One region of the Solibacillus ferritrahens genome, then DNA from elsewhere that is predicted to be linked to it. Evidence: riboswitches for the same ligand, from Rfam matches in the RefSeq annotation. Region 1 holds a riboswitch; the other holds the start of a gene.
What was found. A riboswitch is a leader RNA that binds a small molecule or an ion and turns the genes downstream of it on or off. The one in region 1 is predicted to bind preQ1.

Region 1 (4,222 bases):
ATTGCATTACCATCTGTTACTGACATATCAAAAGTTGGTAGGAATTCGAATGAATCACCAAGGAAAGTTCCTGAGATGTCCGGTGCATTCGATCCACCGGCAAAGTTATGAATAATTGTTGCAATTGCACCATTGGCCTTTGCATTTGCAATTTTATCAACGAATGCAATATTGCCACGAGATATTAATGCTACTTTACCAGCTACATCAATTCCTTCAAAATCTTTTACTTCTCCGTTTCCAGGAATCGCAACTAGGTCGAATTCACCTTGAAGCTGTGTTGCTAAATCTTTACCAAAAGTTGTTCCCATTAATGGAAGCTGTTTTGTTAAGTTGTAATCACCAATTGTAATATTAACTTCTCCGTTATACATTGTTTCTGGATTTGTTGTGTTACCAACAGCAATCCCTAGACGAGCAGTTGCTGGTGTTCCCATTGTTCCACGATTTGGACCAGAGTTACCTGTTGCAATGACTCCGATTGTTCCCGCTATCATTGCGTTGTTAATTGCAAATGAACCAGCATCCGTTTCAGAGTTAGCTCCGCCGCCAAGTGAAAGATTGATAATATCCATTTCTTCTAAAACGGCAGTTTCGATAGCTTTAACAATACCTGATGTAGCGCCACTACCATATGCTCCAAGAACTCGATAAGCATAAAGGTCTATTTTTGGAGCAATTCCTTTGATGCCAAATTCGTTAGCTCCGATTGCTGCAATTGTCCCAGCAACATGTGTACCGTGAGAAGTATAGAACGAGCTACCATTTGCATTAAATTCAGGTGTCCCAGCTGGGCGCTCTGAAGGTAATGTTTCCGATGCATCGTCATCTGCACGAGGCTTATTGTAAGTTGATGAGTGGGGAATAAAGTTTTTACCACCTTTATAAATTCCGGCAAATTCCGGGTGATCTGCATCAATACCTGTATCTAGTACTGCTACTTTAACTCCTTGTCCTTCAATACCTTCGTTCCATAGCTGTTCGATGCCAAGGAAGGAATTACTTGTATTCATATAAGCCTCTAATGTTTCTTCTTTAATAAGCTCCGATGATTTCATGTTTTGATCTTCTGATGCATAAACCGTTGCATCAGGCTCAATTAGTGTGATTCCGTCTACTGAAAGCAGTTTCGGAAGATCATTTGCTTTAATAGTTGCTGCGAAACCGTTTAAAACTGTATCAAACGTATACCCTTGAGTCATCTGTACTTTTTTAATAGCTAACTCTTTTTTTACTTTTGCTTGCTGAGCTTTTACATTTGAACGAACTTCATTTGCTCTAGCATTGGAGAATTTTTTGCCTTTAACTTGGCTCATCCCTTGCTCTAGTGCAACAGGCTTTTCAGATAAATGAACAATGACTGCAATATCCTGATTGCCAGATACACTTTGTAAGCTTTCGTGAAGAGTTGGACCATCCTTAGACAAGCTTAGCTGTTCAGCAATAGCCGCCTTTAGTTGAATCATACTTTCACTTTGACTATTCTGCTTGAATGATTTCAGTTCTTCAGCATTTGCACTCGAGAATGGCATCAATAAAGACAGCACCATAACGATAGCTAGAATACTACTAAAGAACTTCGTAAATTTAAAATTATTCAAATCTCATTTCCCCTTCACTCTTAATTGTCATACTTTTCAGTCTAGTATGATATTCCCAATTTATCACAAGGGAATCAATTCGAATATTGAAAATTTTAAATATTTTAAAATATTGATAATTAGTATCATTTCTTCAAAAATATGTTAAATCTATCTGCCTAGGAATTTAATAAAAAAGTAGAACTTTATGCATTAAAATTAGAATGTCTTCACCCGAGTAAAGTGAGGGGTAATTGTATTAAAGTCATATGATTTTATTAAAATTTTTTTAAAATAGTAATATTAAGATTGAAAAAGTATAGCTTTTACCATATAGTCTCGGCTATCTTTTTTAATATATTAACTTTTCATCTGGGTTTTACAATAAGTATCAACAAAAAAATTGCTTTGTTTTCCCATAGGTTTCTTTTGAAGGGAATAACAGAAAGATAAGCTAATACCTTAAGTACGATAAATTATTAGAAAGTATGGAGTAAAAATGACATTGGGTATTTTTAGTGAAATAATAAATTTGAAATTTTCTAATACTTTGTATATTATATTCTTATAAAAGAATACCCGGAATTGAACGGGAGAGGTTCATAGCTTATACCCTCTATAAAAAACTATGGATACATGACAACTTGCCATGTCCATAAAGGACGTGGCTTTTTTTTATTTATACATATGTTTTAATAGGATGAATGACAAGGCCTCTCTTGAAAGTTGTCGGGAAAATTTTCAGGGAGGAATCTTATTAAATGTCTAACTTTAGAATTGTTGAGAAACTACAAAAAGTCGATGAAGATATTCAAAGAAATCAATTAAAGTATCATTCAAAACGTGTTCTCATCAGTAAAGAATTTACCTTTGATGCGGCTCATCATTTACATAACTATGAGGGCAAATGTAAAAACCTACATGGTCATACATATCGTGCAGTCTTAGGGTTAAGTGGTTATCCAGATGAACGTGGTCTCGTGCTTGATTTTGGTGACATCAAGGAGATTTGGAAACAAAAAATAGAGGTATATTTAGATCATCACTATTTAAACGAGACTCTACCACCGATGAACACGACGGCAGAAAATATTGTTGTCTGGATCTTTGAAAAAATGAATGAAGCCTTGCTTGATGAACAAACATTTAATGGGGCACGAGTAGAATTTATTAAGTTATATGAAACTCCTACAAGCTATGCTGAAGCGAGAAGGGAGTGGATGGAATTTGAATAAAGTTCCTGTTATAGAGATTTTTGGTCCGACGATTCAAGGGGAAGGAATGGTAGTAGGTCAGAAGACAATGTTTGTACGCACAGCTGGGTGTGATTATTCTTGTTCCTGGTGTGACTCATCATTTACATGGGATGGTAGTGGCAAACATCTTATCGTACAAATGACAGCAGAAGAGATTTGGTCAGAGTTAAAACGCCTTGGAGGCAACAGCTTTTCATTCGTCACAATTTCAGGGGGAAATCCAGCCCTTCTTCGTAATCTGGAATCGGTTGTTAGAGTTTTAAAAGAGAATCATATAAAGATTGGCGTGGAGACCCAGGGAAGCAAGTGGCAAGACTGGTTGTATCAAATTGATGAATTAACCATTTCACCTAAGCCCCCAAGTTCTGGCATGACGACCGACTTTTCTATGCTCTCATATATTTTTGAGAAACTTAGAGAGAGAAACAACAATCAGCATATTTCTCTCAAAATTGTGGTCTTTAATCAAGAGGATTATGCTTATGCAAAACAAGTACATCTTCAATTTCCGAGTATCAATTTTTATCTTCAGGTTGGAAATGATGATATTAATTCAAAGGATAATTCTGAATTGGTTAAGCGTTTATTGGAAAATTATCAAAGGTTAATCCATAAAGTTATGATGGATACAGAATTAAAAAATGTGAAGGTATTACCGCAACTGCATACCCTAATCTGGGGAAATAAAAGAGGCGTATAGAATTAAAAGAAAAAAAGAGCTTGGTTAATGCGGTGCTGCACCCACCAAGCTATTTTTCCTATAGATTATTTAAAATTTATAACAAACGGCCTGCATGGACCTAGTTTATATAACATCTATTATTAGTTTAGTTATGGTTTTTCTTCTTTATGTTGTTTTTTAATTTCCTCAGATTCCTTCATGTACTCTTGATATTCTTTCTCCACATCTGAAGTCGCTGGGAGGAAGGGCTCTTTAGCTGAATCAATACGTTTCCCATACCGAATCATTTGATAAATAATCATTCCATTATTGGGCTTTCCGTTGAACGTAATCATTGGGACTGCATCGAATAGTACATAATAAAAAGCATAAAAAACAAACCGATCCCAAAATGTTTTGTATTCTTCAGCCCATCCATTGGCGATTAAAAAATTGATTGTAAGACCAAAGAAGAGATTGATTAAAATAGGCCCTGAATACATACAAATATAGGCAAACTTATTTTCATATTTTAACTCATCATACGAAAACCAGCTATACACATGATAGTATTTACGAATATCGACCATCCCAAGTTTAATAATTCTTGGTCCAGACCCGATTGTTATTCTTGGCTCGCGTACACCAAATAGCCAACTTATAATTATATAGCCCATTTCCCGAAGAAATACAACAGCAGGTAATATAATAAACGCAGAAATAAT
Region 2 (4,222 bases), on a different contig from region 1:
TACCGCTGCCCAAGGTACAAAGCCTGCTCCTAAAGGACTTAGCCCCACTACAACAAACACAATAGAATCCAAAAAACCTCCGACAATTCCACTATAGAACACACGCCACGCCATCGGTAATTTTAGACGTGTGTAAATTTCTGTATCGGCCGTTTCTGCCACTAAAAAAGATAGTGCAGATGCAGCTACAATAATTAACGTATCGCCTAATGAGAACGATACAGTTGCAGATAAAACTAATGCCAGTAAAATGAAGCCATATGTTTTTTTACGACCGTATTTATTTTGCACTAAGTCACGGAATATAAATGTCGCACCAATTAAGAATGAACCCATCGGTATAATAAACATGCCCAATTCAAGCGGTGCAAAACGTGCTGTTACAACGTTTGCCGTCACAATAGATACTAAATAAAATAAAATTCTTATCATAATACCTCTCCTGTTTCCTTCGAGTATAAGTACGTTTCCATCCCTTGTAATCGCAGCTTACATGCTGGGCAATCCCCGCATCCATCCGCAATAATGCCGTTATAACAAGTCAGTGTTTTCTCTCTAACATACTCAAATGCGCCAAGCTCATCGGCTAATGCCCATGTTTCAGCTTTATCAATCCACATGAGCGGTGTATGAATTACAAAGGGGCTATCCATTGATAAATTCAGTGTCACATTCAACGATTTTATAAATATATCGCGACAGTCCGGATAACCGCTAAAATCCGTTTCGCATACACCTGTGACAATATGCTTTGCGCCGATTTGGCTTGCCAACACACCCGCAAACGATAGAAACAGTAAATTTCGTCCCGGTACAAAGGTTGATGGCAATCCACCCTTTTCCCCTTCTTCCACTGGTATATCATCACGTGTTAAGGCATTTGGTGCAAGCTGATTCAGTAGCTCCATATTTAAAATATGGTGTCGTACATTCTGTTCTTCGGCAATCTTTTTAGCGCATTCAATTTCCAATGCATGCCGTTGTCCGTAATCAAATGTAACAACTTCCACTGCTTTAAAATTTTTTAATGCCCAAAACAGACATGTTGTACTATCCTGTCCGCCGCTAAATACGACGAGTGCTTTTTCGTCCTTCATCTTTTTGCTCCTTTTAAACGAAAAAACAGCACTAAGATTATGTGCTGTTTAATCTTAGTTTTTTATAGAGGGTCGCTAATAACCTCTTTCACCTGCAAGGTATATTTAATTTTTAACGGTTGTCGATTTTTTCTGGATATAAATCATGGTTCATTAAACGGTAGTTGGCAATTTCCTCATATTTTGTGCCAGGACGACCGTAATTGCACCAAGGATCAATTGAAATGCCTCCCCGCGGCGTAAATTTACCCCATACTTCTATGTAGCGCGGGTCTAACAGCTTGATTAAATCATTCATAATAATATTCACGCAGTCTTCATGGAAATCGCCATGATTACGGAAACTAAATAAATATAATTTTAACGACTTACTCTCCACGATTTTCTGATCCGGAATATACGAAATATACATCGTCGCAAAGTCCGGCTGCTGTGTAATCGGACAAAGACTCGTAAACTCTGGACAATTGAATTTCACAAAATAATCGCGGCCAACATGCATATTATCAACAGACTCCAACACTTCTGGTGCATATTCAAAAGCATATTTCACATTTTGATTTCCTAATAACGTTAAATCCTCTAAACCATCTTTTTCGTGTCTACTAGACATGAAAAACCCCTCCTTCGTTCATACCAAAGTATTCCAAGGAGGGGTTAAGCGTATCATCATCAATAAAAAACTATCGGATGCAATAAAAAAAGCCACATCCGATATGGACATGGCATAATATGCATGTATCCATAGTTTTTTATAGAGGGTATCAGCTATGAACCTCTCCTGAACAACTCAGGTATTTTAATCTTTTCTCATTCTATTAGAAATAAAGTCCATTGTAAAGAAATAATTGAAAATATGGTACCTATACCCCTACACAATTGACTTTTCAAATATAAATACCGATACAGCCATATCCTCTTCCACCTTTATATCCGAAAATAAATGAAGCAGCTTTGATTCGACGAGCTCCTCCAATCCTTCAGGAACCTGTTGCTTATAAATTTCCTGAATCATTTGGGTTCTCGCATTGTGGATAACCTTTTTTCCTTCTTCTGATTGAATAATAAATTTTTCAGTAGGTGTCAGAATGCCGTACATCGTTGTGACAGCCATATTCTCCACGAAATGCGTATAAATTCTATCCGGTCCTTTTCCATATAGCTCTTTACGTACTTTTCGTACGATTTCATTAAAAATGGTTTCCTTCTTCCCCATTTGTACACACCCCCTAGTTTATTCAAACTATACAATATAACTTTAAAAAAAATAAACCCTTCTCTCTCCAACTTGTTCTTTTAAAACAAAATAGTATAATAAAAGAAATAAATGGAATTCCAATAATTATTTGTTGGGGTGCTATTTACATTTTATAAAATGGATTGATTCGTTAGTAGGTATTGCTAATTTATTACTCCACTACAAGGTCTTTTTAAAAGACGTCTTGTGGTGGAGTTTTTTGTATTTTAAAGGGGGTTATAAAAGGATGTCATGGGTTGTTCTTCATTTTATCGGGATTATTTCATATGCAGCAACGGGAGCATTTGTCGCTCTTGAAGCGAGATTTTCATTTATAGGTGTATTTGCTTTAGGTTTTATTACAGCTTTTGGAGGAGGGCTGATTCGAAATGTAATTATAGGGATTCCTGCTACTGAACTGTGGGAGCAATCCACTATTTTAACAGTGTTCATAACATTAATCATCATCGTGTTAATTCCACTAAAATGGACTGACCATTGGAGAAGATGGGGAATGTTTTTCGATTCAATTGGTCTTGCTTCTTTTGCCCTTCAAGGTGCCATGCTAGCAAGTGAAGTTTATTCCAATGATTTAGATGTGATGATTTTGGCCGCCCTATTTACAGGAGTAGGCGGCGGGGTAATGCGGGATGTGATTGCTGGTAGAAAACCGCTTGCATTGAAGGAAGAAATTCATGCGATATTAACTATTTTATGTGCCATCTCTATTTGGCTTGGCTTGAGCTCCCCTCTCGCACTCACACTAATCGTTCTGGTTGTAGTTGCAATACGTTTGTCAGCAATTCACTACAATTGGAGACTTCCTCTGCCGTGTCATTATGAAGAAAATAGGAAAATATAGCTTTACTTATAGCGGAGCGTGAAATAAACGTTACAAACTTATTTATTTCCCTCCCTGTTAAATCAAAATTAAAAAACTTGATAAATCAAATGAAAGCTAGTAAACTATTCAAGTGCTCGTTTTATTACACAACAATATAGTAATATAGTACTGTATAACCTCAAGGATACGGCTTGAGGGTCTCTACCAGGAACCTTAAAATCCTGATTACAGAAAATGATTAATCTCATTTTTTGTAATCAGGATTTTTTTATTTTCTAAATTTTTCATCAGAAAGGATGTATAGCAGATTATGAATTTCAAAGTTATTATACTCGCATTATCAACTGTTGCTGTAGGTTTGGTTGAATTAATCGTTGGCGGTATTCTTCCAATTATTGCAACGGATTTGAATATTTCAATAAGCTCGGCCGGGCAGCTAATTACGGTATTTGCCCTTATTTATGCGATTGCCGGTCCAGTGCTATTAGTTTTAACGAGTAAGGTCGAACGGAAAAAGTTATACCTTATTTCGTTGTTTATATTTTTCATCAGTAATATCATGACTTATTTCAGTACGGACTTCACCTTTATGATGTTTGCCCGTGTTTTAAGTGCCATGAGTACATCACTGATCACTGTGCTCTCTTTAATAATCGCTGCAAAAGTTGTTGCACCGACACATCGAGCAAAGGCGCTAGGTCTTATTTATATGGGTATTAGTTCGTCGCTTGTATTAGGTGTACCACTTGGAATTTTAATTTCCGATTATTTCGGTTGGCGTGTTATTTTCCTAGGGATTGCCATATTATCGATAGGCTCTTTTATCCTGATTTCTATTTATTTAGAGCGCATTCCTGGTGAAATGGCCGTTCCACTTTCACAACAATTAAAGGCAGTTACCAGCTCCAAAATTGGTACGGCCCATCTTGCCACGATGTTTATGCTGGCAGGACATTATACAATATATGCGTACTTCACTCCATTTTTGGAAACAGAGCTTAATCTGAGTTCAAGCTGGATCAGTCTTTGTTATCTATTATTCGG

Region 2: it holds a riboswitch for preQ1, as region 1 does, so the genes downstream of both, queF (preQ(1) synthase) here and queD (6-carboxytetrahydropterin synthase QueD) in region 1, are expected to answer to the same signal.

What each region holds. Positions count from the first base shown of each region.
Region 1 is NZ_JAXCLE010000008.1:99,650-103,871, reverse strand. Features, by position in the region: gene SNE38_RS09920 (S8 family serine peptidase) at 1-1,601, opposite strand, end outside; PreQ1 riboswitch class I at 2,170-2,216, shown strand; gene queD (6-carboxytetrahydropterin synthase QueD) at 2,342-2,815, shown strand; gene queE (7-carboxy-7-deazaguanine synthase QueE) at 2,808-3,536, shown strand; gene SNE38_RS09905 (hypothetical protein) at 3,668-4,222, opposite strand, start outside.
Region 2 is NZ_JAXCLE010000016.1:66,564-70,785, reverse strand. Features, by position in the region: gene SNE38_RS14955 (VUT family protein) at 1-429, opposite strand, end outside; gene queC (7-cyano-7-deazaguanine synthase QueC) at 429-1,097, opposite strand; gene queF (preQ(1) synthase) at 1,210-1,710, opposite strand; PreQ1 riboswitch class I at 1,836-1,882, opposite strand; gene SNE38_RS14940 (DUF2294 domain-containing protein) at 1,969-2,313, opposite strand; gene SNE38_RS14935 (trimeric intracellular cation channel family protein) at 2,582-3,196, shown strand; purine riboswitch at 3,327-3,426, shown strand; gene SNE38_RS14930 (MFS transporter) at 3,489-4,222, shown strand, end outside.